Regions from separate parts of the Halobacillus sp. BAB-2008 genome, predicted to be linked through region 2. Evidence: riboswitches for the same ligand, from Rfam matches in the RefSeq annotation. Region 2 holds a riboswitch; the other holds the start of a gene.
What was found. A riboswitch is a leader RNA that binds a small molecule or an ion and turns the genes downstream of it on or off. The one in region 2 is predicted to bind S-adenosylmethionine.
Positions count from the first base shown of each region.

Region 1 (12,282 bases), on a different contig from region 2:
GGAAGTCGAGCGGAAGTTGAAGCGGCAGGAGGAGGCGCTTCTCCGCCAGACTCGTTTCAGCTACGGTTATCAAGCGTATGAGCCGGGCATGTCGACAGAGGAACTGTACACGGCAGCCGACCGGAAGATGTATGAGTTCAAGCGCATGGGCAGGCAAAAGAAGACGCTTACGTAACATCGGGGGCATTTTTCTACCTGCAAAAACGGTGACCTGAGACGGGAAGCGTACTATACTAGGGGTTGGAAGTTCATTAAGGAAAGAAGGATTCATTGTGTCAAAAGCAGCAAAGATTCTCTTACAAATAGCCGGACTCTATCTTATTTATCTGATCGGGACGTGGATCCAGTCGGCGCTCCACCTGTTCATTCCCGGCAGCGTCATCGGCCTGCTTCTGTTATTCGTATTATTGATGCTGAAGGCGGTACCGGAGAAGTGGTTCCGGAAAGGGACGGGCTTCATGATCGCGAACCTCCCGTTCTTCTTCATCCCTGCGACCGTCGGTATCATCAGTTACGCTTACGTCTTTAAAGGAAAAGGGCTGCTTCTGATCGTGATCGGCCTTCTCAGCACCGCGCTTGTGATGGGGCTCTCCGGAGTCGTCACCCAGCGGATGGTCAGAAGGAGGGAGGAAGCATGAAGGAGATAGGTATCGGAATCTTCATGGTCGTCCTCACGGTGGCTGCCTATAAGGCGGCGACCTTCGTTTACCGGAAGCACAACCGGATGTACACGGCGCCGATCATCGTCTCCACGGTGATCATCATCGCGTTCCTCCTCGTCTTCCACCTGCCGTATGAAACGTATATGACAGGCGGGAAATGGATCGATCACCTGCTGGGGCCGGCCGTCGTGGCGCTTGCGTATCCGTTGTATCAATACAGGGAGATTCTGAAGCGTATGCTCGTCCCGATCGTCACAGGTACGTTCATCGGTGCCATCGTCGGCATCACGTCAGGTCTGCTCCTCAGTAAGTGGGCAGGATTCAGCAGCCTGATCATCCATTCGATCGTCCCGAAATCCGTGACGACGCCTGTTGCGATGTCCATTGCCGAATCGACGGGCGGTGCGATGCCGCTCGCCGCTGTCTTCGTCATGATCGCCGGCATCGGCGGTGTGCTGATCCATCCGTTCGTCATGCGCTATACGAACCTGACGCACCGGATCGGGCGCGGCGTCGGGATGGGAAGTGCCTCCCACGCCATCGGAACAGCGACGGCGATGGAGCGCGATACGCTGGAAGGCTCGATCAGTACGATCGCCATGGTGCTGAGCGCCGTCATCGTGTCGATCCTTGCCCCTGGTCTGTCCCTGTTACTACTATGAAAAATGACGAAAAACGTCGGAGACTCCGGCGTTTTTTTTCGTTTCTTGTAGATTGGGAGAATGCCCCTTGCTGAACGGGTTAATATTGGATAGTATTAGCTTAATCTAATCGGATTGGAGGCGGAAAGGATGATGATTGGGGGACCATTTCTCGTTGCGACGATTCCCGGGGTGCTGGTCGTGATACTCTCGTACTGGCTGGCGCAGAAGAATCTGCCGCTGCTGGTGAAGATGCTGCCGACGATGCTGGCGGCCCTGGCTGCCACCATCCTGTTTTTTGTCGGCTTCGTCATGATCCGAGGTTTTGAAGGAGCGGCGTACAGTCTGCTTGCCATCTTCTTGATGGGCTATGCCGTCGTCGCTTCGACCGTTGCCAGGAAGAGACGGCAGCTGCTTAAGGAGAAGGAATCAGGAGAGGCGTAATCTACGCCTCTCTTCTGCTTTTTGAAAAAAATATTTTCAGGTAAGAGGGACGGGCTCCGGGAAATGGGACGCTTTCCACGGGGCGGCCGGTGAGCCTCCTCATCGCTGCGCTCTTCCGGGGTCTCACCTCTTCCGCTAATCCCGTCGGAGTCTGCCCATTTCCCTCCGCCCTTCACGGCGAGCATCCTTTCTTCTGATACAAAAGTAAAAATGTGAGGAGATCCGGAACCTATTTTGTCATGGTTTCAGGAAGATACATAGCACCCTTTCTATGGGAAATGGTAGCACGATTCCAATTTTCGTCCCATGTGTTTTTTGCATGCACGGGACATGCTTTCTTTTCTTACTATATCGGAGAACGTATTTTTCCTTGGTCATGTGCGGACAGACGCCTTTCCTGCCGTTTTCCGATATGAAAAATTGTATATAATTGTTAGATAATAGTGACTTTTCGGTGTATAAAGCGGTATCATAGAGACAGGGTCATTAAATGACAGGAGAGGTGCGATTTTGTGACCTCGGCATCTTTTCTGCAAATTTCATGATATAAGGATGGTTAATATGAGCAGCAGAGAAACGAAAACAGACGTGATCTTGATAGGTGCTGGCATTATGAGTGCGACCCTCGGTTCACTCTTGAAAGAATTAGCCCCAAATTGGAACATTACCGTTTTTGAGAAGCTCGGAACGCCCGGAGAAGAAAGCTCGAATGAATGGAATAATGCAGGGACTGGCCATGCGGCTTTGTGTGAGTTGAATTACACGAAGGAAAAGGCGGATGGTTCGATCGATATGACGAAGGCTGTCTCGATCAATGAACAGTTTCAGGTGTCCAAACAGTTCTGGTCTCATTTGGTGAAGACCGGCCAGTTGAAGGACCCGGAACAGTTCATCCGGCCACTGCCCCACATGAGTCTCGTCTTCGGAGGAGAGAATGTCGACTTCCTGAAGAAGCGCTATGATGCGATGTCACAAAATCCTCTTTTCAAAGGGATGGAGTATTCGGAAGATCCAGAGCAGTTGAAAGAGTGGATTCCGCTCATCATGAACGACCGCCATACTCACGGACCGGTCGCGGCGACGAAGATGGATAGCGGTACCGACGTCAACTTCGGTTCCTTGACAAGGAAGCTGTTTCAGAATCTGGAGGCCAAAGGGGTGGAAGTGCAGCATCATCACCACGTCAAGGATTTATATCGGACGAACGACGGCCGCTGGGAATTGAAGATGTACGATGATAAGAACGATAAGCTGGAAACCCGGAAGGCGGATTTCGTATTCCTCGGTGCGGGTGGTGGAAGTCTCCATCTTCTGCAGAAGTCCGGCATCCCGGAAGGCAAAGGAATCGGTGGTTTCCCTGTCGGGGGGCAGTTCCTTGTCTGCAAGAATCCGGAGATTGTCGAACAGCATGAAGCGAAGGTGTACGGCAAAGCTCCTGTAGGTGCACCGCCGATGTCGGTGCCGCACTTGGATACCCGCTATATCGGCGATCAGAAGACGCTGTTGTTCGGTCCGTTCGCAGGGTTCTCGCCGAAGTTCCTGAAGACAGGTTCATTGATGGATTTGTTCACATCGATCAAACCGGGCAACATTTTGACGATGCTTGCAGCGGGAATGAAGGAAATGGCGCTGACGAAGTATTTGATTCAGCAGGTACTCCTGTCGAAGGAGCAGCGGATGGATGCTTTACGGGAGTTCATCCCGAATGCGAAGAGCTCCGACTGGGACCTCGTCGTTGCCGGCCAGCGTGTCCAGGTAATCAAGGATACGAAGGAAGGCGGCAAAGGAACGCTCCAGTTCGGGACGGAAGTCGTGAACAGTGCGGACGGTTCGATTGCGGCTTTGCTCGGGGCATCCCCGGGGGCGTCGACAGCCGTGCACGTCATGATCGATGTGCTGAACCGCTGCTTCCCTGACCATATCGATCAATGGAAGCCGAAGCTCGCCAAGATGATTCCATCCTACGGCGTATCGCTCGTCGATCACCCGCGGATGATCCAGGATATCCACCGTACGACAGATGAGGCGCTTGGTCTGGCAAAAAAGGAACTGATCTTTAGTTAGGGGTGTATAGAAAGAAGAAAAAATAAGAAGCATATCGTTTTCCAAAAGCAGTCGCCGATCGGGTCGGAGAAGGGGAAAGGTACCCCCTTTTCCCGCCGGCGGATGGAAACAAAGCTTCTTCCTGGACAAGCCTATCGCTGATAGGCTTTTTTCTTTTGTTCATAAAAAGCGACGGCTGCAGCGGCTCCGAGTCCGGCATTCGCTTTGATAAGTTCGATGTTAGCGGCGAGGCTTCTGCCTTCGGTGGCGCGGTTGACGTGATCCAGCAGGAACGGTGTGACGTCCTTGCCTGTGATGCTCTGCTGCTTCGCTTCAACGAGCGCCGCTTCGATAACGCCCGTCACGTAGGACGCATCAAGGGCGTGACCGGAAGGGATCGGGTTGGCGATGACGGCTCCTCCTTGAAGACCGAGCTCCCATTTCGTATGAAGGATGCGCCCGATTTCCTCTGCGTCATCGACGCGGAAATGGACGGCAAACTCGGATGTGCGCGTGAAGAAGGCAGGAAGGGAGTCGGTCTGATACCCCATCACTGGTACTCCTTTCGTTTCCAGATACTCGAGGGTCAGGCCGAGGTCGAGGATCGATTTCGCACCGGCACAGATGACTGCGACGTTCGTCCTGGCGAGCTCCTCCAGGTCTGCCGATATGTCCATCGTCGTTTCGGCCCCGCGGTGGACGCCGCCGATGCCGCCGGTCACGAACAGGCGGATGCCGGCGAGGTCGGCACAAATCATCGTTGCGGCTACCGTCGTCGCACCGGAGCGGCCGGTCGCAAGCAGATACGGGAGGTCTTTACGGGAAGCTTTGGTGATATCATCCCTTGAGGCGAGCGCTGTCAATTCTTCCGCTGTCAGTCCGATTTTGATCCGGCCGTCAAGGATGGCGATCGTCGCCGGGACGGCTCCGTTATCCCGGATGATCCGCTCGACTTCCTTCGCCGTTTCGATGTTTTCAGGATACGGCATACCGTGGGAGATGATGGTGGATTCGAGGGCGACGACAGGCTTTCCTGTTTCCAAAGCTTCGTTCACTTCTTGTGATAGGGAGAGATAGGGATTGAGATTCATAGGAACTCCTCCTGTTTTTTTAATAGATGGGTCGTCAAATCGGAATGGACGGTCGCTGTCGTCTGGACGCAGAGGGCGGCGCTCTTCAGTCCGGCATGGACGGCTTCGGACAGTGGACTGCCGTCGAGCCAGGCGTGCAGCACAGCAGCGGAGAATGCATCTCCGGCGCCGGTGACGTCTACGGTCGTGTCGAGGGCAGGGGCGGGATAGTGGCGGATGCTGCCGCCGCTTTCCCCGACCATGACACCCCGCTTGCCCCACGTCACCGTGACATAGCGGACACCGCAGGCGAGCCAGTGTTCAACGGCGTCTTTCCACTGGGCTTCGTTTTGAATGGGAATGTCGAAGTGTGCGGCGCTTTCTTCGACGTTCGTCATCAGCCACGTCAGGCCGCTGATATCCGAGGGCAGCCGCTTCATTTTCGGTATCGAGACGGTGATGAAGGCGACCGGCGTGTGGTCGGCGGCTGCTTCCTTAAGCAGGAAGGCGAGCGTCTCCTGCGGGCAGTTCAAATCGGCGATGACGCATTCGGCCTGCTTCCATTTCTTCTCGTGACGACGGATCTCCTCCGGAAGAACAGCGTCGTAAATAGCCATATCGGCGAAGGCCATCGTCATTTCTCCATGCTCGTCGAGGACAGCGGTGTACGTGCCTGTGTTCCGGTCCGGCAGATGGAGGACGCCGTCCATTATGATATACTCGGCAGAGGCGCGGGCGATGATTTCCCAGTCGGCATCTCTGCCGGCAGCAGTGATGAGTGTCGGCCGGTTTCCGAGGCGCCCGAGGTTTTCTGCGATGTTTCTGGCGACGCCGCCGGCGCTTGCGGTCGACCGCACCGGATTCGATGTCTTATAGTCGAAGCGCTCCAGGCAGTGATACTTGCGGTCGACGTTGGCGGCACCGATGCAGAGGACAGGACGGGAATGATTCAGGACATAGGCGCGGCCGAGCAGAATGTTTTTCTGTACAAGCTGGGAGATGACGTTGGCGACGGTGGACCGGGACAAGGCGAGGATTTGGGAGAGGTCGTGTTGGGAAATATACGGGTTATTTGCAATCTGTTCATAGACCTGACGTTCGCGGTCGGTCAGTTTGTTTGGTAACATAGACAGCCCTCCGGACAAATGTTTGATTCATGGAACATATGTTTAAAGTAGCTGAATTGGAAAAAGTTAGCAATAAAACAGAGACAGGTCGTACGTCCGACTTATCGACAAAATTTTCCGACAACGGGTTGCCAATCGTTTGGGAATTGCTGTATAGTGGGGCTAACAACTTCATAGATAAACGTTCTTATCGAGAAAGGTGGAGGGACTGGCCCTTTGAAGCCTTAGCAGCAGACTCCTGACGGGTACTGTGCTAATTCCAGAAGCGTACGTGCTTGCAGATGAGAAGAGGTTAGATACGCAGGTAATCCGCTCTTCTTATGGTGAGAAGTGTGGATTTTTTTAATTTCAACGGAAGAAGGATGATAGAGATGACGAATTCAACCATCAAACGAGCTCCATTCAAAGGCGATCATGTCGGGAGCTTCCTGAGACCCGAGCGTTTGAAGGAAGCGCGCCGGCAGAAAGCGGAGGAGACGATTTCCCAAGAAGAGCTGCGCCGGATCGAAGACGAAGAGATAACGAAGCTTGTCGCGAAACAGAAAGAGGCAGGACTTCCTGCCGTGACAGACGGGGATTTCCGTCGCAGCTGGTGGCACTTCGATTTCCTTGAAGGACTCGATGGAGTGGAAGGCTACGACAAGGAGAAGGGACTTCAGTTCGACGGGGTGGAGACGAAGGCGCGCGGTGTCAAAGTGACTGGAAAGGTCGGGTTCACGGATCATCCGGCGATCAGGGACTTCCGTTTCCTGAAAGAGATCGCCGGCGATTCCGTCGCAAAGCTGACGATTCCGAGCCCTAACATGCTGCTGTTCCGTGCCGACATCGACAGGGAGATCTACCCGACGGATGAAGCGCTGCTCGCGGATTTGGTGGATGCGTACCAAGGATTCATCCAGCGGATTTACGAAGAAGGGTGCCGCTACCTGCAGCTCGATGATACCGCCTGGGCAAGCTTTTTCTCGGAAAAAGGCAGAGAAGCGATTGCTGCGGAAGGCCGCGATCCGGAACGTGCCGCTACCCTGTGTGCCCGTTCGATCAACGAATCGATTGCAGAGCGTCCGGAAGACCTGTTGATCACGATGCACATCTGCCGCGGAAACTTCCGTTCGACCTTCATGACGACAGGGAGCTATGAAGCGCTGTCGGAGACGATCTTCGACGGTTTGGACGTCGACGGCTTGTTCCTGGAATTCGATGATGAACGCTCCGGCGGCTTCGAACCGCTCCGTCACGTCAACCGCCCGGATCTGTCGGTCGTCCTCGGCCTGATTACATCGAAGACCGGCGAACTGGAAGACCCGGACCGCATCAAAGCCCGGATCTTAGAGGCATCCGACTATGTGCCGATGTCCCAGCTCTGTCTCAGCCCGCAGTGCGGGTTCGCTTCGACGGAAGAGGGGAATGTGATTTCAGAGGAAGCACAGTGGGCGAAGATCCGCCACGTGCTTGAAATTGCAGAGGAAGTTTGGAGATAGATAGTATAGAAAAAGCGTCCGGCTTACGAGCCGGACGCTTTTTTGTTTGGAGAGCGGGCTCCGGTAAATGGGGACGCCCCGTCCTCTTCTAAGGGCTATTATTCAGCAGCCATCGCCTTCTTCCGCACCGCGAAAAAGGAATGGATGGCCGCTGCGACCGGGATGATGAGCGCAATGCCGATGCCGGCACAAAAGATCGCAATCATCTCTTCACTGAACACTTTGGAATTGACGATTTCGCCCAGCGAATAGTCCAAATCCTTGAACCAGATAAGCAGGGCAAGGTAGCCGCCGAAGAAGGCGAAGAACAGCGTGTTCGTATCCGTTCCGAGGATGTCGCGGCCGACGTTCATGCCGGAGACGAACAAGTCCTTCCTTGAGATCTCCGGATGGTGGTGCTGCACCTCACTCATCGATGACGTGATGGAAATCGCCACTTCCGTGATGGCGCCGATCGTCCCGATGATGATGACGGAGGCGGCGATTTTCACGAAATCAAGCCCGATGTATAACGAGTAGGGCGCGAGGCTGTCGGAATCTTCTTCACTGAACCCTTGGATCATTGACATATCTGTAATCAAATGGATGCCGACGAGCAAAATGGCGATCGTGACCATCGTAGCGAGAAACGCGGTGCCCGTCTTCAAATTCCAGTCGTTCACGTAAATCAGGTTGACGTAGCTGATGACCGCACAGGCGATGATGGTCACGATGATCGGATTGATGTGCGGATCGAGCATGAAAAACAGCGCGACGATGAGAATGACGAAGTTGAAGAATAACGAAGCGAACGATCGCACTCCTTTTTTTCCTCCGACGAGGACCATCAATAGGAATAATATGGCGGTTAAGGCGACTAGTACATTCATGATCTCTTCCTCTTTGCGTTAATGATGAACAGTGTAGTGTAGACACTGATCGGGATTGTCAGGACAATGCCAATGCCGCCGACAAGCGCCCGGGCTATTTCAAGCGACAGATTCATGGACAGCGTGAAGCCGAGCGGCGATGTATTCTTCAAGTAGAGAAGAATCGACGGGATCGAGCCGGCCGCATAGACGAAGAACAAGATGCTCGTCAGGGTCCCCATGACGTCCTTTCCGATGTCCATACCGGATTTCCGCAATGCCTTTCCTGTGATGGCGGCATCCTTCTCATAGAGTCCGAACAGTGACGAAGCGATCGTGATCGATACGTCCATCACGGCACCAAGCGAGCCGATGAACAGCCCGGCCATGAATACTTCCCTGTACGGACGGGTCAAATACTGCATTTCCTCATAGCGGAGGCCGTTCCCCTGCAGGGCCTGGATGACGAAATAGGCGATCGCTAAAGAAACGGAAATGCCGATCAGCGTAGATAGAATGGCAGCATACGTCTTCTGATTGAATCCGTTTAAGAAAAGGAGTGAACAGATGCTGAACAAAATGACGAGCCCGCTGCAGATAAAGAGCAGGGTACCGTCGGAATTGGCGATATAAAGATCGAGCGCGAAGTACATCAAGGCTGCGTTGACGACGAGGCTGACAATCGAGAGTGCGCCGCGCTTTCTGCCGACAATCAGCAGTAGAAAAAGGAAGACCCAGGCGGCAGCGAGGACGTATTTGTCACGCTTTGCATCGATGATCGCACCGGTCAGTCCATCTTCCTGCAGCGAATCTTCATCGATGGAAACAAACACTTCATTCCCTTCCTCGTACTTTTGGTCGTATGCTTCCGAAGAAGAGTATTCGTTGCTCATGTCGATTTTTTTACCCTTATAGGGTCCGTTCAATATTTCCCCGGAAATGGTTTGTGTAGAAATGGTGTCTTTATTGTCGTGGATGTCTGTAACATTCTCCGTATCGACCGTCTTCGTATCGGTCACTTCTGCAATCGTGCGGCCGTAAAGTCCGGCATTATGGTTGACGAATACCATCGAAGCGATGCAGGTGATGGCGAGCAGGGTGATGACGATCCATTGGCGGTGGGTGATACGGGTAAGTATCTTTCCTGCCTTCATGTTTGAATAAGCCTCCATGCCAACCGTCCGGCGGTGCGGACAGTGGAAAACTGGGCTCTTGAAAGAGTCCGCTGAATAACGCGCTTATCATAGCAGATAACTCCCTCACCGTCAAAACTCTCCGTAGGTTAACTATATTTGCTTTAGCCACTTAAGTTTCCCGACAGCCTGTTAAGTTCTGACTTCGAAAAGAGGAAGTGATTTTCAGGTAGAGAGCGGGCTCCGGGGAATAGAGCGCTTTCCGGGGTCTTACCTGTGCCACCATTCCCACAGGAGTCTGCTCTATTCCCCTCCACCCTTTACCATACACGCCTTTCCTTTGATTTATTGATGCAGCCTGATTCATATTTCAAAGGGGGGAAGGCTTTACCTGTTCCTTAGAGTTTCGCGGCAGACTAAAAAAGCCTGTCTTCGAAAAGACAGGGCTTAAATTCCATCAGTTACGGATCAGGTGGTCGAACGCACCCAAGGCTGCATTCGCTCCATCTCCCATGGAAATGATGATTTGGTTGTACGGGCTGTCGGTACAGTCGCCGGCTGCGAACAGGCCGGGTACGCTCGTTGCGCCGCGTTTATCGACGACGATTTCGCCTGTGCGTGTTCGATCGACGAAGTCACCGAGCCACTCGGTATTCGGTACGAGACCGATTTGGACGAAGACACCATCAAGCTCGACATGCTTCTCTTCTTCGGTTTCACGATCGATGTACGTGAGACCATTCACATTATCAGAGCCGGTGATTTCCGTCGTCTGTGCATTTGTAAGGACGGTTACGTTCGGAAGGCTGTGCAGGCGTTCCTGCAGCACTTCATCTGCACGCAGTTCCGCGCCGAATTCAAGGACCGTGACGTGTTTCACGATACCGGCAAGGTCGATCGCCGCCTCGACACCGGAGTTTCCGCCGCCGATGACTGCTACGTCTTTGCCTTCGAACAACGGGCCGTCACAGTGTGGACAGTAAGCGACACCTTTGTTCTTGAATTCTTCTTCTCCCGGTACGCCGAGCTGACGCCAGCGGGCACCTGTGGAGATGATGACGGTTTTACTCTTCAGTACGCCGCCGTTCTCAAGCTCAAGTTCGAACAGATCGTTCTTCTCAAGCGAGCGGGCCTGCTGAAGGTTCATGACGTCGACCTCATAGTCCTTCACGTGTTCTTCCAGACTTGCAGCCAGTTTCGGGCCTTCGGTCTTCTTCACACTGATGAAGTTCTCGATGCTCATCGTATCCTGTACCTGTCCTCCGAAGCGTTCGGCAACGATTCCAGTACGGATTCCTTTACGGGCGGTATAAATCGCTGCAGATGCTCCTGCAGGGCCGCCGCCGACGACAAGGACTTCATACGGATCTTTGTTGTTGAACTCATCCGGGTCCGGACCGTCTCCGATCTGACTGACGATCTCTTCCAGGCTCATGCGTCCGCCGCCGAAGAATTCGCCGTTCAGATATACGGAAGGTACAGCCATGACGTTGTTGCTTTCTGCTTCTTCTTTAAAAGCGGCACCATCGATCATCGTGTGGGTGATGTTCGGATTGACGACACTCATCAAGTTAAGCGCTTGGACAACATCTGGACAATTATGGCATGTCAGGCTGACATACGTTTCGAAATGGTACGTTCCATTGATGTTTCTGATTTGTTCAAGGACGTTTTCGTCAGCTTTGGGAGCTCTTCCGCTCACTTGCAGCAAGGCAAGGACGAGGGAAGTGAATTCGTGTCCCAAAGGTACGCCGGCGAATGTGATGCCTGTTTCTTCGCCCGGACGGTTGACGCTGAAGCTTGGGGTGCGCTTCAGTTGTGCTGTTTCTGCAGTGATCCGAGGAGACATGGATACCAGCTCTTCTGTAAGAGCCAGCATCTCTTTCGATGTGTCATCCTCGCCTGCACTGATCTTCAGCACGACGTCCCCTTCCATCATCTGGAGGTACTGGTCTAGTTGTGCTTTGATTTGTGCATCAAGTGCCATAAGTCACTGTCACTCCTTAGATTTTACCTACTAGATCAAGGCTAGGTGTAAGTGTTTCAGATCCTTCTTCCCATTTAGCAGGGCATACTTCACCTGGGTTGTTGCGTACATATTGAGCTGCTTTGATTTTGTTTACAAGCGTGCTAGCGTCACGGCCGATTCCGCCTGCGTTCACTTCTACAGTTTGAACAACGCCGTCTGGATCGATGATGAACGTTCCGCGATCTGCAAGACCGGACTCTTCATCAAGGACGTCGAAGCCGCGGGTAATCGTCTGGGAAGGATCCCCGATCATGGTATAAGTGATTTTACCGATTTTTTCAGAGCTGTCGTGCCAGCCTTTGTGTACGAAGTGCGTATCTGTGGATACAGAGTAAACTTCTGCACCAAGTGCTTTAAGATCTTCGTATTGGTTCTGAAGGTCTTCCAATTCTGTAGGGCATACGAAAGAGAAGTCTGCAGGATAGAAGCAGACAACGCTCCATTGACCTTTGAATGTTTCGTTGCTTACGTCTACGAATTCACCGTTTTTGAATGCTTTTGCTTCGAATGGTTGTACTTCTTTACCGATTAGAGACATAGTTGAATTCCTCCTGAGTTATGGTTTTCTGCTTCAAAAAGCAGTAATTTATAATAATTCTAATACGACACCTATTATTAAATAAAACTCCATGTTTGTCAACCGCTGCGATAAATTGTCACATTTACGGATGTGTTACTAGTATATCCAATTTCATCGGATGAGAAACGGGCCGGTTAATTCTCAATCATTAGCATTCTATTGAAAAAGGGAATAGTTCGAATTGTAATTCATTTGTTAAATTATTGGAAATTGGTCAAAAAATTAGG
Region 1 covers NZ_ANPF01000017.1:4,778-17,059, reverse strand. Annotated here, with positions in the region: gene D479_RS04870 (GGDEF domain-containing protein) at 1-175, shown strand, start outside; gene D479_RS04865 (CidA/LrgA family protein) at 273-638, shown strand; gene D479_RS04860 (LrgB family protein) at 635-1,324, shown strand; gene D479_RS04855 (YesK family protein) at 1,454-1,747, shown strand; gene D479_RS04850 (malate:quinone oxidoreductase) at 2,309-3,811, shown strand; gene D479_RS04845 (pseudouridine-5'-phosphate glycosidase) at 3,943-4,881, opposite strand; gene D479_RS04840 (PfkB family carbohydrate kinase) at 4,878-5,987, opposite strand; SAM riboswitch class I at 6,172-6,275, shown strand; gene D479_RS04835 (5-methyltetrahydropteroyltriglutamate--homocysteine S-methyltransferase) at 6,359-7,465, shown strand; gene D479_RS04830 (YibE/F family protein) at 7,564-8,334, opposite strand; gene D479_RS04825 (YibE/F family protein) at 8,331-9,467, opposite strand; gene ahpF (alkyl hydroperoxide reductase subunit F) at 9,904-11,433, opposite strand; gene ahpC (alkyl hydroperoxide reductase subunit C) at 11,450-12,013, opposite strand.
Region 1: another riboswitch for S-adenosylmethionine. It lies ahead of D479_RS04835 (5-methyltetrahydropteroyltriglutamate--homocysteine S-methyltransferase); the one in region 2 lies ahead of metK (methionine adenosyltransferase).

Region 2 (12,282 bases):
TTCCTTCCGGGTGAATTTCCCTGGCCAGGCAGATCGCCGTATATAACATCGAAACCATCTTTATGAAGACGATCCGCCAACCGCTCATATCTTCCACCATGTTCAAATGCTCCGTGGACGATAATGATAGTGCCGTCTGATGCTGGAGATTGCTTTTTATTCACAGTCTATCCCCCGTTCCATCTGCTATACTATCCTTAACTAATATTATAAGGGGGTTTACTATGATTTGCGAATATAAAGGAAAGCGCCCGTCTATACACCCGACGGCTTACATCGCTGATGATGCCGTTATTACAGGAGATGTTTTTATTGATGAAGGAGCAAGCATCTGGTTTAAAACCGTCATCCGCGGGGATGTAGCTCCGGTACATATCGGCAGGAATACAAATGTACAGGATCTCAGTATGCTTCATCAAAGCCCGGGTCAACCACTCATCCTTGAAGATGGCGTGACGGTCGGTCATCAAGTGACCCTGCATTCCGCACACATTAAGAAAAACGCGCTGATCGGTATGGGATCCCTCATACTCGATGGAGCGATAATTGGAGAAGAAGCTTTCATCGGCGCCGGCAGTCTCGTCCCGCCGGGAAAAGTTATCCCTCCAAGGACGCTCGCTTTCGGCCGGCCCGCGAAAGTAGTCCGGGAACTGAACGAGCATGACTATCAAGAGTTGGAAAGGATAAGAACCACTTACATAGAGAAAGGAAACTATTATAAACAGCAGCAAGAAAAAGATTAAAAACAAAAAAGTACCCTTGCGGGTACTTTTTTGTCCTTAATTGAAACGAGATTTTAATTGTTCTGCTTTGTCCGTCCGCTCCCAAGGGAACTCAATATCCGTGCGGCCGAAATGACCATAAGCAGCCGTATCACGGTAGATAGGTCGACGCAGATCCAGCATCTTGATAATACCGGCAGGGCGCAGATCGAACAGATCACGCACAGCTTCTACCAGCTTCTCTTCCGATACTTTTCCAGTACCATTCGAGTTGATGGCAATGGAAACCGGCTGCGCTACACCTATTGCATACGCAAGCTGCACTTCCACAGCGTCTGCAAGTCCGGCAGCTACGATGTTCTTCGCAACATAGCGGGCTGCATAAGCAGCAGAGCGGTCCACTTTCGTCGCGTCTTTCCCGCTGAAAGCACCTCCGCCGTGACGGGCATATCCGCCATACGTATCCACAATGATTTTTCTTCCCGTCAAGCCGGCATCCCCTTGAGGACCGCCGATAACGAAACGACCTGTCGGATTGATGAAGTATTTCGTCTGCTCATCAATGAGCTCCGCCGGTACAACAGGACCGATCACATGGTCGCGCAGATCTTTCTTAATCTGCTCCAATGTAATTTCTTCCGCGTGCTGTGTAGAAATGACAATGGTATCTACGCGGACAGGTTTATCCAGCTCATCGTACTCGATGGTCACTTGTGTCTTCCCGTCCGGGCGCAGGTAATCCAGCGTGCCGTCTTTACGGACATCCGAAAGACGCTTGGACAGTTTATGTGCCAGTGAAATAGGAAGAGGCATTAGTTCTTTCGTTTCATTATTAGCAAAACCGAACATTAAGCCCTGATCTCCAGCTCCGATCGCTTCAATCTCATCGTCGCTCATCTTGCCCTCGCGGGATTCCAATGCTTCATCCACTCCGCCTGCAATATCAGGGGACTGCTCATCGATGGCAGTCAGAACGGCACACGTATCCGCATCGAAGCCGTATTTGGCTCGAGTATATCCAATATCTTTAATTGTTTGACGAACGATGGATGGGATGTCTACATAAGTATTTGTACTGATCTCTCCTGAGACGAGCACAAGTCCCGTGGTCACTGTTGTCTCACATGCAACCCGAGCATTCGGGTCATTTTTTAAAATTTCGTCTAAAATGGCATCAGAAATCTGGTCACATATTTTATCGGGGTGACCTTCTGTAACTGACTCTGATGTGAATAACCGGCGATTGGCAGGCATTCTGAAAAACTCCTCCTTCTGTAAGTACAAAGTATTAGACGGAACTCTTTACCAGTATGTGCAGAAACGAAAAAACGTTTCCTTCGTTCATGCTTCATCCACAACCATTAGAGCTTTATATAGGAATCTATACCGGATGACCTCCGGCTCGGATATTTCTCCATAAAAAGAAAAAACCCTTCCTAATGTCGAGGAAAGGGGCTGCTTCCTTTCGCTCTTATCGTCCAAGAAGGAATTCGTTCCTTCCTGCTTCAGGTTAGCACCATGCCATTCTCATGACGGTTGCTGGGTTTCAAAGGGCCTGTCCCTCCACCAACTCTGGATAAGAGAGTTTCCGTTCTTCGTTATCGTATCGAAAACCATGTAACATGTCAATCAGATTCCACCCGTATCCCCGACCAGGTACGGTTTTTAGGGATCCTTACAAAACCAAGGACCCACCACCTTTTCTTTCCATTTATAAACGTTCACACCGGAAAAAACATAGGATAGAAATAAACCATCCGGATTTTAACAGGAAGCCAATATTTGTTCACAAAATATTGGAAACAATTTCACCAAATAGTATGGACTATAAAAATGAATGTGTTATACTAATTCCATCTTAAGGATGATTAAATTATTTGACAAAGGCGGGTCGACTTATATGAGTACCATTAACCAAATGTCTGAACTTAACCTATTACTAGCTCAAGAAAATGTCCATCACCAACTTTCCGTTCCGCACTTGGTGGAGAAGATCCTCTCTCGCAACGAAGGCACATTAACAGAAAAAGGTGCAATTCAAGCGACTACTGGTACTTACACCGGCAGATCACCAAAAGACAAATTCATCGTCAAAGACGACACGTCCGAACAAAAAGTGGATTGGGGTACAATCAATACTCCGATTGACGAGAGTACTTTCGTTCAGCTTTACCACAAAGTTCTTACGTATTTAAAGAAGCGGGAAGAACTCTTTGTTTTCAAAGGGTTTGCCGGCGCAGAAACACGGTATCGTCTTCCCATCCAGGTCGTGACAGAGTTTGCGTGGCACAATCTTTTCGCTAAACAGATGTTCATTCGTCCAAATACGGAAGAGGTGGCAGATCATGAAGCGGAATTCACGGTTATATCCGCTCCGACCTTCAAGGCTGATCCTGAAGTGGACGGGACAAATTCAGAAGCGTTCATCATGATTTCCTTCAAACACCGTATCGTCTTAATTGGCGGAACCGAGTATGCCGGGGAAATCAAAAAATCGATTTTCTCCGTCATGAACTATATTCTTCCGGAGAAAAACATCCTGCCGATGCACTGTTCAGCGAACGTTGGTAAAGAAGGCGATGTCGCTCTTTTCTTCGGGTTATCCGGAACGGGCAAGACCACCCTTTCTGCAGATCCTTCCCGCCGTTTGATCGGGGATGACGAGCATGCGTGGTCGAACTACGGCGTCTTCAATATTGAAGGCGGTTGCTACGCCAAGTGTATCAACCTTTCTAAAGAAAAGGAACCACAAATTTACGATGCGATTCATTTTGGATCGGTTCTGGAGAATGTCATACTAAGCGCAGACTCACATGAACCGGATTATGACGACACAAGTTTGACAGAAAACACTCGTGCGGCTTATCCGCTTGAACATATATCCAACACTGTACAGCCCAGTGTAGCTGGTCATCCAAATGCGATCATTTTCTTGACCGCTGATGCTACAGGCGTTCTCCCTCCGATCAGTAAGTTGACGAAGGAACAGGCAATGTACCACTTCCTGAGCGGATATACCAGCAAACTCGCAGGTACAGAAAGGGGAATTACAGAACCGCAGGCGACATTCTCCGCCTGCTTCGGCTCCCCATTCCTTCCGCTTGCTCCATCTAAGTATGCAGAAATGCTTGGCGAGAAAATTGATCAATTCCAGACCGACGTCTATCTAGTGAATACAGGATGGTCCGGAGGGTCTTACGGGGAAGGACAGCGGATCAAGTTAAGCTACACAAGAGCTATGATTCACGCTGCGTTAGAAGGAGAATTAAGCTCAGCGGAGACGTATAAAGATCCTTTCTTCGGTTTACACGTTCCCACCCACTGCCCTGGTGTCCCTGATGAGGTATTGTCACCTCGTAAGACATGGACAGATAAAGAGGCCTACGACCTGAGCGCTAAAGCGCTTGCCGAAAAGTTCCATAAGAACTTTGAGAAATTCACTTATGCGAGCGAAGCAATCAGGAAAGCAGGACCTTCCTATCATAGCTGAACATCATAAAATATCCCCCACGTGGTCACGTGGGGGATATTTATTCTTCAGATATGACGCTGAATACGTTTCATGCATTCCGGAAGGACTTCATCCTTCATCATAAAGCTGAAGCGCTCATTCACTCTCATGTTCTTTGGGAGATGTCGGAATAAGACAGGGCCGTGTGTTTCAAAATAGTGTTCCTGATCGGCCAGTTCAGATATGACGGCATAATATACGTTCTTTATGACCGTGCCACCTTTACCATCCACATGGTATTGACCGATATACGTCAACTCTTTAATTCTCGCACCTGTCTCTTCCTGAACTTCCCGCACAGCTGCCTGATCTGCTGTTTCGCCCTCTTCGACTTTTCCTCCGGGAAATTCGAACCCTCGATCCTTATGTCTCGTCAAAAGCCATTGGTCCTTATAACGGCAAATGACCCAAACATGCTTCGGAGTTGCAGAGAACGGATGATCCTCAAATGATAGTCGAACAGGGTTCTGGTAAAAATCATAAAATGTTTTCATGTTTGCTCCACTGCCTTTAATCCTAGTTATACGTTCTTGATGGTACCTGTATAAATCGTACCATAAGGATGTATAAATACAAACCGGTGCGTTTCGATACTCTGCTGCTATTTGTATTATTCCTTTTGAAATACTCCTCTAAACAAAGGATTTCATACAAAAAAAGCCGCTCCAGTCTAACGGAGGGGCTTTTTCCATCAAAGATCCAACACGCCCATCTGGACGATGTGATCTTTCGTTTGATCATCACCTAGTTCATGAATGCGCTGGAAAGCCTTCTTCATGTCCACATCCGTCTCATCATTATCCTCATCTTTATGGTAAGGCATGAATGGGATATGCGCTCGATAGAAGGACCGATTGTCCGCATTATTGATTTCATCGAAAATTTCACGAAGGCCGATCACTTCTTCCTCTGTCGCGTAAATGATGAAATCATCGTTGTTCGCATCATGATTCAGGGAGATTTCCCTTGTCCCAATATTGATATAATACTTGTTTCTGTCCATCCTTCGCCCTCCTTATATTCTTATTGTGGTCGAAGAAGGACGAAGTTATTACGAAAATCCCCGGGGTGGTTAAGTTGCCTTAGCTTCATAAGAGTGATTAGTAACGAATTCAAGGTATTCCCTGTCGACGTCTATTCCAATTCCAGGGCCCTCCGGCACACGGATTTCTCCCCGATCCATGATAATTGGTGGTTGCACAATATCTCTTTCGAAATACCGTGTGGAGCTCGATAAATCACCCGGGATAGTGAAATTAGGAAGTGTTGCAAGTGCAAGGTTGTGTGCTTTGGATACACCGGATTCGACCATCCCCCCGCACCAAACAGGCACTTCCCGACGCTCGCAGAAATCATGGATTGCCTTTGCTTCGGTCAAGCCGCCCACCCTGCTTATTTTCACATTCACGATGCGGCAGGACTCGAGCTCTACACTCTGGACAGCATCATGAAAAGACATGATTGATTCATCGAGACACAGGGGTGTCCGCATTGTCGCCTGCAGTTCTTTATGATAAAAGAAGTCGGCGGGTTGGAACGGCTGCTCAATCATCATAAGACCATATTCATCCATCTCTTGAAGTCTGTGAAAGTCATCCGGTCCATATTGACCGTTGGCATCAATCATTACCGGAAGATCCGGCGCTATCTTTCTAAGTGCTTCAATTGTTTCTTTCTCGCAGCCTTTCCTCACCTTTAACTTGTATCTTTCGTACCCCTCCAGCTTCAGTGCCTCCACTTCTTCCCGAAGATTATCCGTCAGACTCAGCACAGCACCAGCCTTGACGCTTTCGCGAATGCCGCCGAGCAGTTTCTTAAGACTCTTATTTTCCTTCTTGCCGTAAAGATCCCACAAAGCTCCTTCAAGACCTGCTTTCGCCATTGGGTGGCCTTGAATGGGTCGGACACCTTCGGCGAAGGCTGCAGGTGTCTGCTCTTCCAATCCAAATAGAAGAGGTATCAGGAACTCTTTCAGTACGTGAAAAGCGGTAACGATCGTCTCTGATGTGTAAAAAGGAGACTCAAAGGCAGTGACCTCCCCGTAGCCGATTCTTCCTTCCGGATCTTCCGCTTCTACGATGAGAAGCTTCCTCCGATCGATGCTTGCCTGATGAGTGATGAAAGGCTTCTTTAACGGGAGCTCAATGGTGCGGATACGTACAGCTTCGACCTTCATCATACATTCCCTTCTTCCACTAAAGATAATAACTTTCGGCGAAGCAGTTTATTCGACGCGTTTCTGGGAAGTTCATCGACCCAGTAAAACTGTGCAGGTACTTTAAATTTCCCAAGACGCTCCAGACAATAATCCGTGATTTCTTTGTCTCCTGTCGCTTTATCACCAACAAGGAAAGCGACAGGAACTTCTCCCCACGTATCATCCCGTCGTCCTGTGACGCCGGCTTCTTTTATCCCGGGAATAGATGTTAGGACGCTTTCGATTTCCGCGGGGTACACATTCTCCCCACCTGATATAATGACGTCTTTCAAGCGGTCCACCACATAGAGAAACCCGTCATCATCCTTATAACCGAGATCCCCTGTCCGAAGGTATGTCTCTGCATTCCGGTCCCTATTATAGTAGCCTTTGGAAACCATCGGGCCCTTTACCAGTATCTCCCCCACTTCACCATTCTGGTGCGAATCTATGACCAGATCGGCCATACTCAGGGCTTTCCCGGCAGAACCCATTTTTGCCAGGGCGGATTTCGGACTTAGCGTAGCGATTTGTGAGGAGGTTTCCGTCATTCCATACGTTTGAAAAACTGGAATGTACCGATCTTCTGACTTTCGAAGTATGCTCTCCGGTACAGGACCACCGCCAAGGAGCATACAGCGGAAGCTGGACGGATAGCGGGACTCTCCCATTTCTTCCAACAGCCGCTGCAGCATGACAGTAACGACCGACGCGTGAGTAACGCCGTCTTCTTTGATAGCCCGATTCACGACAGATGCATCGAATTTCTTCAACAAATAAACCGGCATTCCGTAAATAACACTTTTCATAAGAAGAGAGAAGCCGCCTACATGGAAGAACGGAAGACAGGTCAGCCATTTATCATCTGAATGGAGTCCAAGATTCAATGAAGACGCCACAGCACTGTACCAGTGATTTCCGTATGTGTGCATAACCGCCTTCGGGCGCCCTGTAGTCCCGGATGTGTACATCATTGTGTACACGTCTTCGAAGTTCAAATCTCCCTTCAAACCTGACGTCGTCTGCGCTACCGGCAGCGAACCCAAACGGTGTACGATAATATCAAGACCTTGAACAGACGTCCGGGCTGTCTGTTCAAACTCTTCACCGATGAAGAAGTGATTAATATGTGCATCTTCCAGTTGGTAACGGATTTCTGGAGCAGTCAGTCTTGTATTTATTAACACAACAACTGCACCGATATAGCTGATTGCATGGATAAAGACAGGATACTGCAGATCATTAGTGTGAAGGAACGCCACATGGTCTCCATCTTTCACCCCTGCCGCTTTCATACGGAAAGCCATGCTTCTGCTTCGTTCTCTCAATTCCTGAAACGTCAAGCCTTCTCCGTTTGGTGTTTCAAAAGCGTTCCCATCTGGATTAAGTTCTGCTTGTTTATCTAACCAGTGAGGTATGATCGTCGTCATCATTACTTCGCTCCATCCTTTTTAAAACTGAAAAAAGGGGCTCCCCGATACAACGGGACGCCCCTTTCTTTACCATATGGTTGATGATCAAGGGAAACGAGGGAACTGATCGAAATCAGGTTTTCTCTTCTCCTTGAAGGCATCGCGGCCTTCCTTCGCTTCCTCTGTCGTGTAATACAACAGGGTAGCGTCTCCGCCCATTTGCTGCAGACCTGCCAATCCATCTGTATCTGCATTGAAAGAAGCTTTCAAGAAACGAAGAGCCGTCGGTGATTTCTCAAGGATTTCACGGCACCATTGTACCGTTTCAGCTTCAAGATCCTCTAATGGAACCACTGTATTGACCAGTCCCATATCTTCCGCTTCCTTGGCACTGTATTGACGGCAAAGGAACCAAATTTCACGCGCTTTCTTGTGGCCTACCATACGCGCAAGCAGACCTGCACCATATCCAGCATCGAAACTTCCAACCTTTGGACCTGTTTGTCCGAAAATCGCATTGTCCGCTGCGATTGTAAGGTCACAGACAACGTGAAGCACATGTCCACCGCCGATAGCATAACCGGAAACCATTGCGATTACCGGCTTTGGAATGACGCGGATCAAACGTTGGAGATCAAGGACGTTCAGGCGTGGAATCTGATCATCCCCTACATAGCCGCCGTGACCGCGGACTTTCTGGTCTCCACCTGCACAGAATGCATCGTCTCCAGCACCTGCAAGGACGATAACTCCGACACGGGAATTGTCACGTGCACGTGAGAATGCATCAATCAATTCGTTAACCGTTTGAGGACGAAACGCATTTCGCACTTCCGGACGGTTGATCGTGATTTTAGCAATTCCGTCTAGTGTTTCATACATGATATCTTCGTATTCGCGCTCTTGAATCCATTCAAAAGACATAACTTATTCCTCCTTAAAAGTACACTTTCCGTTCATGAAAAACGGTTTCATTACTCACTCATTTTATCATGAAGCCATCTACAATTTTAGCAAAAATTTTTGGTTTCTCAAGGTGTATTGCATGTCCAGCCTTTTCCACCACTATGTAGGATGCTTCAGGAATACGCTTTTCCATCCTATCATTTATTCGACAAAACTTCTCGTCAAGCGCTCCAACGACAAGCTGCACATCCATCTGAAGGTCCGACATACGCTCCCACCAGGAAGGTTGATGACCGGTTCCCATACCAAGTAAAGATTCCCGGAGCCCCCCCGGATCCTGAGCAAGACGTTCTTCGCGTATCGCCGTCTTCGCCTGTTGAGAAAGACGGTCCTGGGTACGGAACAAAGGGATGTTCTCCCAATAAGATACGAATGCATCTATTCCTTTATCCCTTATCATTTCCGCCAACGTTTTATCCTTTGCCTGTCTCGCCAGCTGCTCTTCCGTCGTTTCAAGCCCGGGTGAAGCACTCTCCAGCAGAAGTTTCTCTACCCGTTCTGGATAAAGGGCTGCAAAAGACAACGCAGCCCTCCCTCCGAGCGAATATCCGAGAACAGCCGCTCTCTCCAGCTCCAGTGCGTCGAACAAAGCGTCAAGGTCCCGGCAGAATTGCTCCATCGTGACCACTCCGAGCGGACCGGTCCGGCCATGCCCCGGCAGATCCACCTTGATTAACCGGTAGTCTCCGTCCAAAGCAGCACACGTTTCATCAAACGTTCGTGTACTACCCGTGAATCCGTGCAGCATAACCAGAGGAAAGCCTGTTCCGCTATCTTCCACCCAATAGGACCGTCTGTTAATGGTGTATCTCATCACTTGCTCCCCCCGGATAAGATGGAGGCTTCGACTTTCGCCCACTTCTCTTTATGGAAATCAACGTGGGTGCTTCTGTCCGTTCGCACTTCAATAACGGATAAACCCTCCTTCTTGTAGCTTTCGGCAAGTGCATGACGATAGGAATCCCATGTTTCCACAACGTGATGTCTACCATCGTACAAAGCAGTGACCGCCGAAAGATCAAGCCCCAGCGGAGTGCCGAACAACTCCTCGAAGTGATCCTGTTGTTTAGACTGAGGCAGATAGGAAAAAATTCCTCCTCCATCGTTGTTGATCACAACAATCGTAAGAGGGAGTTTTTTGTGTTTAACGAGCCAAAGACCGTTCATATCATGAAAGAAGGAGACGTCCCCAATCAGAAGCGTCGTTCTCTCCCCTGATACGGTCGTGCCGGCAGCCGCAGAAATGACACCATCAATGCCGTTCGCACCTCTGTTAGCCATCATCCTTACCTGCTTTGGTGTGGACATAAAGAAGCTGTCTACGTCTCTGATCGGCATGCTGTTTCCGATAAAAAGATTAGACTGGTTCGGAATGGAATCCGCCAGATAAACGACGGCATGGCCTTCGTTGAGACTTTCATCCTCCTGAACAAGCATTTCGGCTTTCGCCCTATTATTCATTTCCTGCCAGCGGGAGAGCCATTCCGTTTCGACATTATCCTCCGGAAGATGATCCGCCAACTGCTCACAAAACATCACAGGATCCGCCCAAATGTAATGAGCATCGATGCCGGCAGGCTCCCGATGACTAGGGTGTTCATCAGCAACGAAATGCTCTACCTGCTCCCCGAATTTCTGTACCCATTTCAAGTAAGCCTTGGAAACCGGCATGGCACCGAACCTTAGAATATAGCCGGGAATGACCTCTTCCCCGAGAGCTTCCGATTTCAGGAGACTATCATAGTTCTCCATAATATTTCTTTTGTCATGCGTTCCGGCACGGAGTTGTGAGAGCGGATCTGCCAATACCGGCACACCAAGTCGGGATGCAAGTCGCGTCACAGCCTCAGCCAGGTCAGGGTCCATCTGTGGGCCCACTACAATCAGACCACAGTCTTTCTCCGCAAACGTCTGCAAATATTGGCAGACCACCGAGGCATCCAGCATTCTCTTTCCATAAGAAGCTCGGGGAACCGTCACGCCCTCTTCCCGCCAGCAGCCTTCCAGATGAAAATCAGGGATAAGCGGCTCTCGGAACGGAAAATTCAAATGGACAGGACCCATATGGCCGTTCTTCGCTTCCTCGACCGCCCTGGAAGCCTGACGTCTGGCGTATATATGGTTTCCCGGCTCTGGTAGAGCAAGGTCCTGATACCATTTCACGTAGTTACCAAACATCTGAATTTGATTGATGGCCTGTGGTGCACCGACCTCCCTCAATTCATGCGGCCGATCAGCTGTAAGAATCAGAAGCGGGACACGGCTATAATAGGCTTCCACGATAGCAGGATAATAATTTGCCGCAGCCGTCCCGGAGGTACAAACAACCGCCACCGGTTTCTGTTCTCGTTTCGCTATTCCGAGCGCAAAAAAAGCTGCCGAGCGTTCATCAAGATGGACCCAGTGTTCCATCTCAGAATGCTCAGCAAACGTCATTGCAAGCGGTGTGGATCGTGACCCTGGAGAAATGACTACATGCTCCACCCCCGAAGAAGCAAGCTGATCCACAAAATGTGTTACATATTTAGATAACGATTCTACATGTCCCAATTATGACCCTCCCAAAACAGACAACATCGGCTTCAACTTCACAGCGGTCTCTTCGTATTCCGCCTGAGGGTCCGAGTCGGCAACGACCCCGCATCCTGCGAATAAAGAAGCCATCCTCTTCTGAATTAAAGCAGACCGGATCGCTACAGCAAATTCCCCATTATCCATCGCATCGAACCAGCCGACCGGTCCGGCATACCATCCTCTGTTGAGCGTTTCCTTCTCACGGATGTAAGCAACGGATTCCTTCTGGGGCATTCCACCGAGTGCCGGAGTCGGATGAAGCTTCTCCACCACATTCAAAAGCGTATATCCCTCATCCAAAATGGCATTAACCGGCGTGTACAGATGTTGAAGGTTTCTAAGCGGATACAGCACCGGCGCCTCCGGAATCTGTACGTCACTGCTGCAGGCTTCGACAGCTTGTCTGATCATTTCCACGACAAATTGATGCTCCTGCCGGTTTTTAGGATCGTTCAGCAGTTCTTCTCCCAGCGCCAAATCCGCTTCCGGCGTAGCTCCACGTGGAATGGTACCGGCAAGACAAGTGGAAACGAGTCTGCGCTCGTCTACTTTAACCAACCTCTCCGGCGTTGCGCCCACAAAATAATCTCCTTCACTCTCGAAGGCGAAAATGTAGCTGTTCGGCTGGGATTCCGCAAGTGCACGCAGCACGGAAGAAACGGACACATCCTCCTTGAAGGAGAGGCGAAGTTCTCTCGCCAGGACAATCTTTTCCAGGAGACCTGCTTTGATATCCTCTGTAGCTCGTCTGATCGTCTCTTTCCATTCGTGCGGAGCAACTTCTACAGCCGTCTCAATTTCCGGCACCTTATAAGTACCGGGCAGCCCATTCAATAACTGGTCCTTCTGATCAGCTATCTGTGCCGCGATCTGTTGGGCGTGATCCTCCGGAAAGAGGAG
Region 2 covers NZ_ANPF01000052.1:18,786-31,067, reverse strand. Annotated here, with positions in the region: gene D479_RS12555 (alpha/beta hydrolase) at 1-164, opposite strand, end outside; gene D479_RS12550 (gamma carbonic anhydrase family protein) at 225-743, shown strand; gene metK (methionine adenosyltransferase) at 780-1,976, opposite strand; SAM riboswitch class I at 2,191-2,305, opposite strand; gene pckA (phosphoenolpyruvate carboxykinase (ATP)) at 2,623-4,212, shown strand; gene ytkD (RNA deprotection pyrophosphohydrolase) at 4,260-4,727, opposite strand; gene D479_RS12530 (hypothetical protein) at 4,925-5,236, opposite strand; gene menC (o-succinylbenzoate synthase) at 5,306-6,412, opposite strand; gene D479_RS12520 (o-succinylbenzoate--CoA ligase) at 6,409-7,863, opposite strand; gene menB (1,4-dihydroxy-2-naphthoyl-CoA synthase) at 7,948-8,766, opposite strand; gene menH (2-succinyl-6-hydroxy-2,4-cyclohexadiene-1-carboxylate synthase) at 8,825-9,622, opposite strand; gene menD (2-succinyl-5-enolpyruvyl-6-hydroxy-3-cyclohexene-1-carboxylic-acid synthase) at 9,622-11,358, opposite strand; gene D479_RS12500 (isochorismate synthase) at 11,359-12,282, opposite strand, start outside.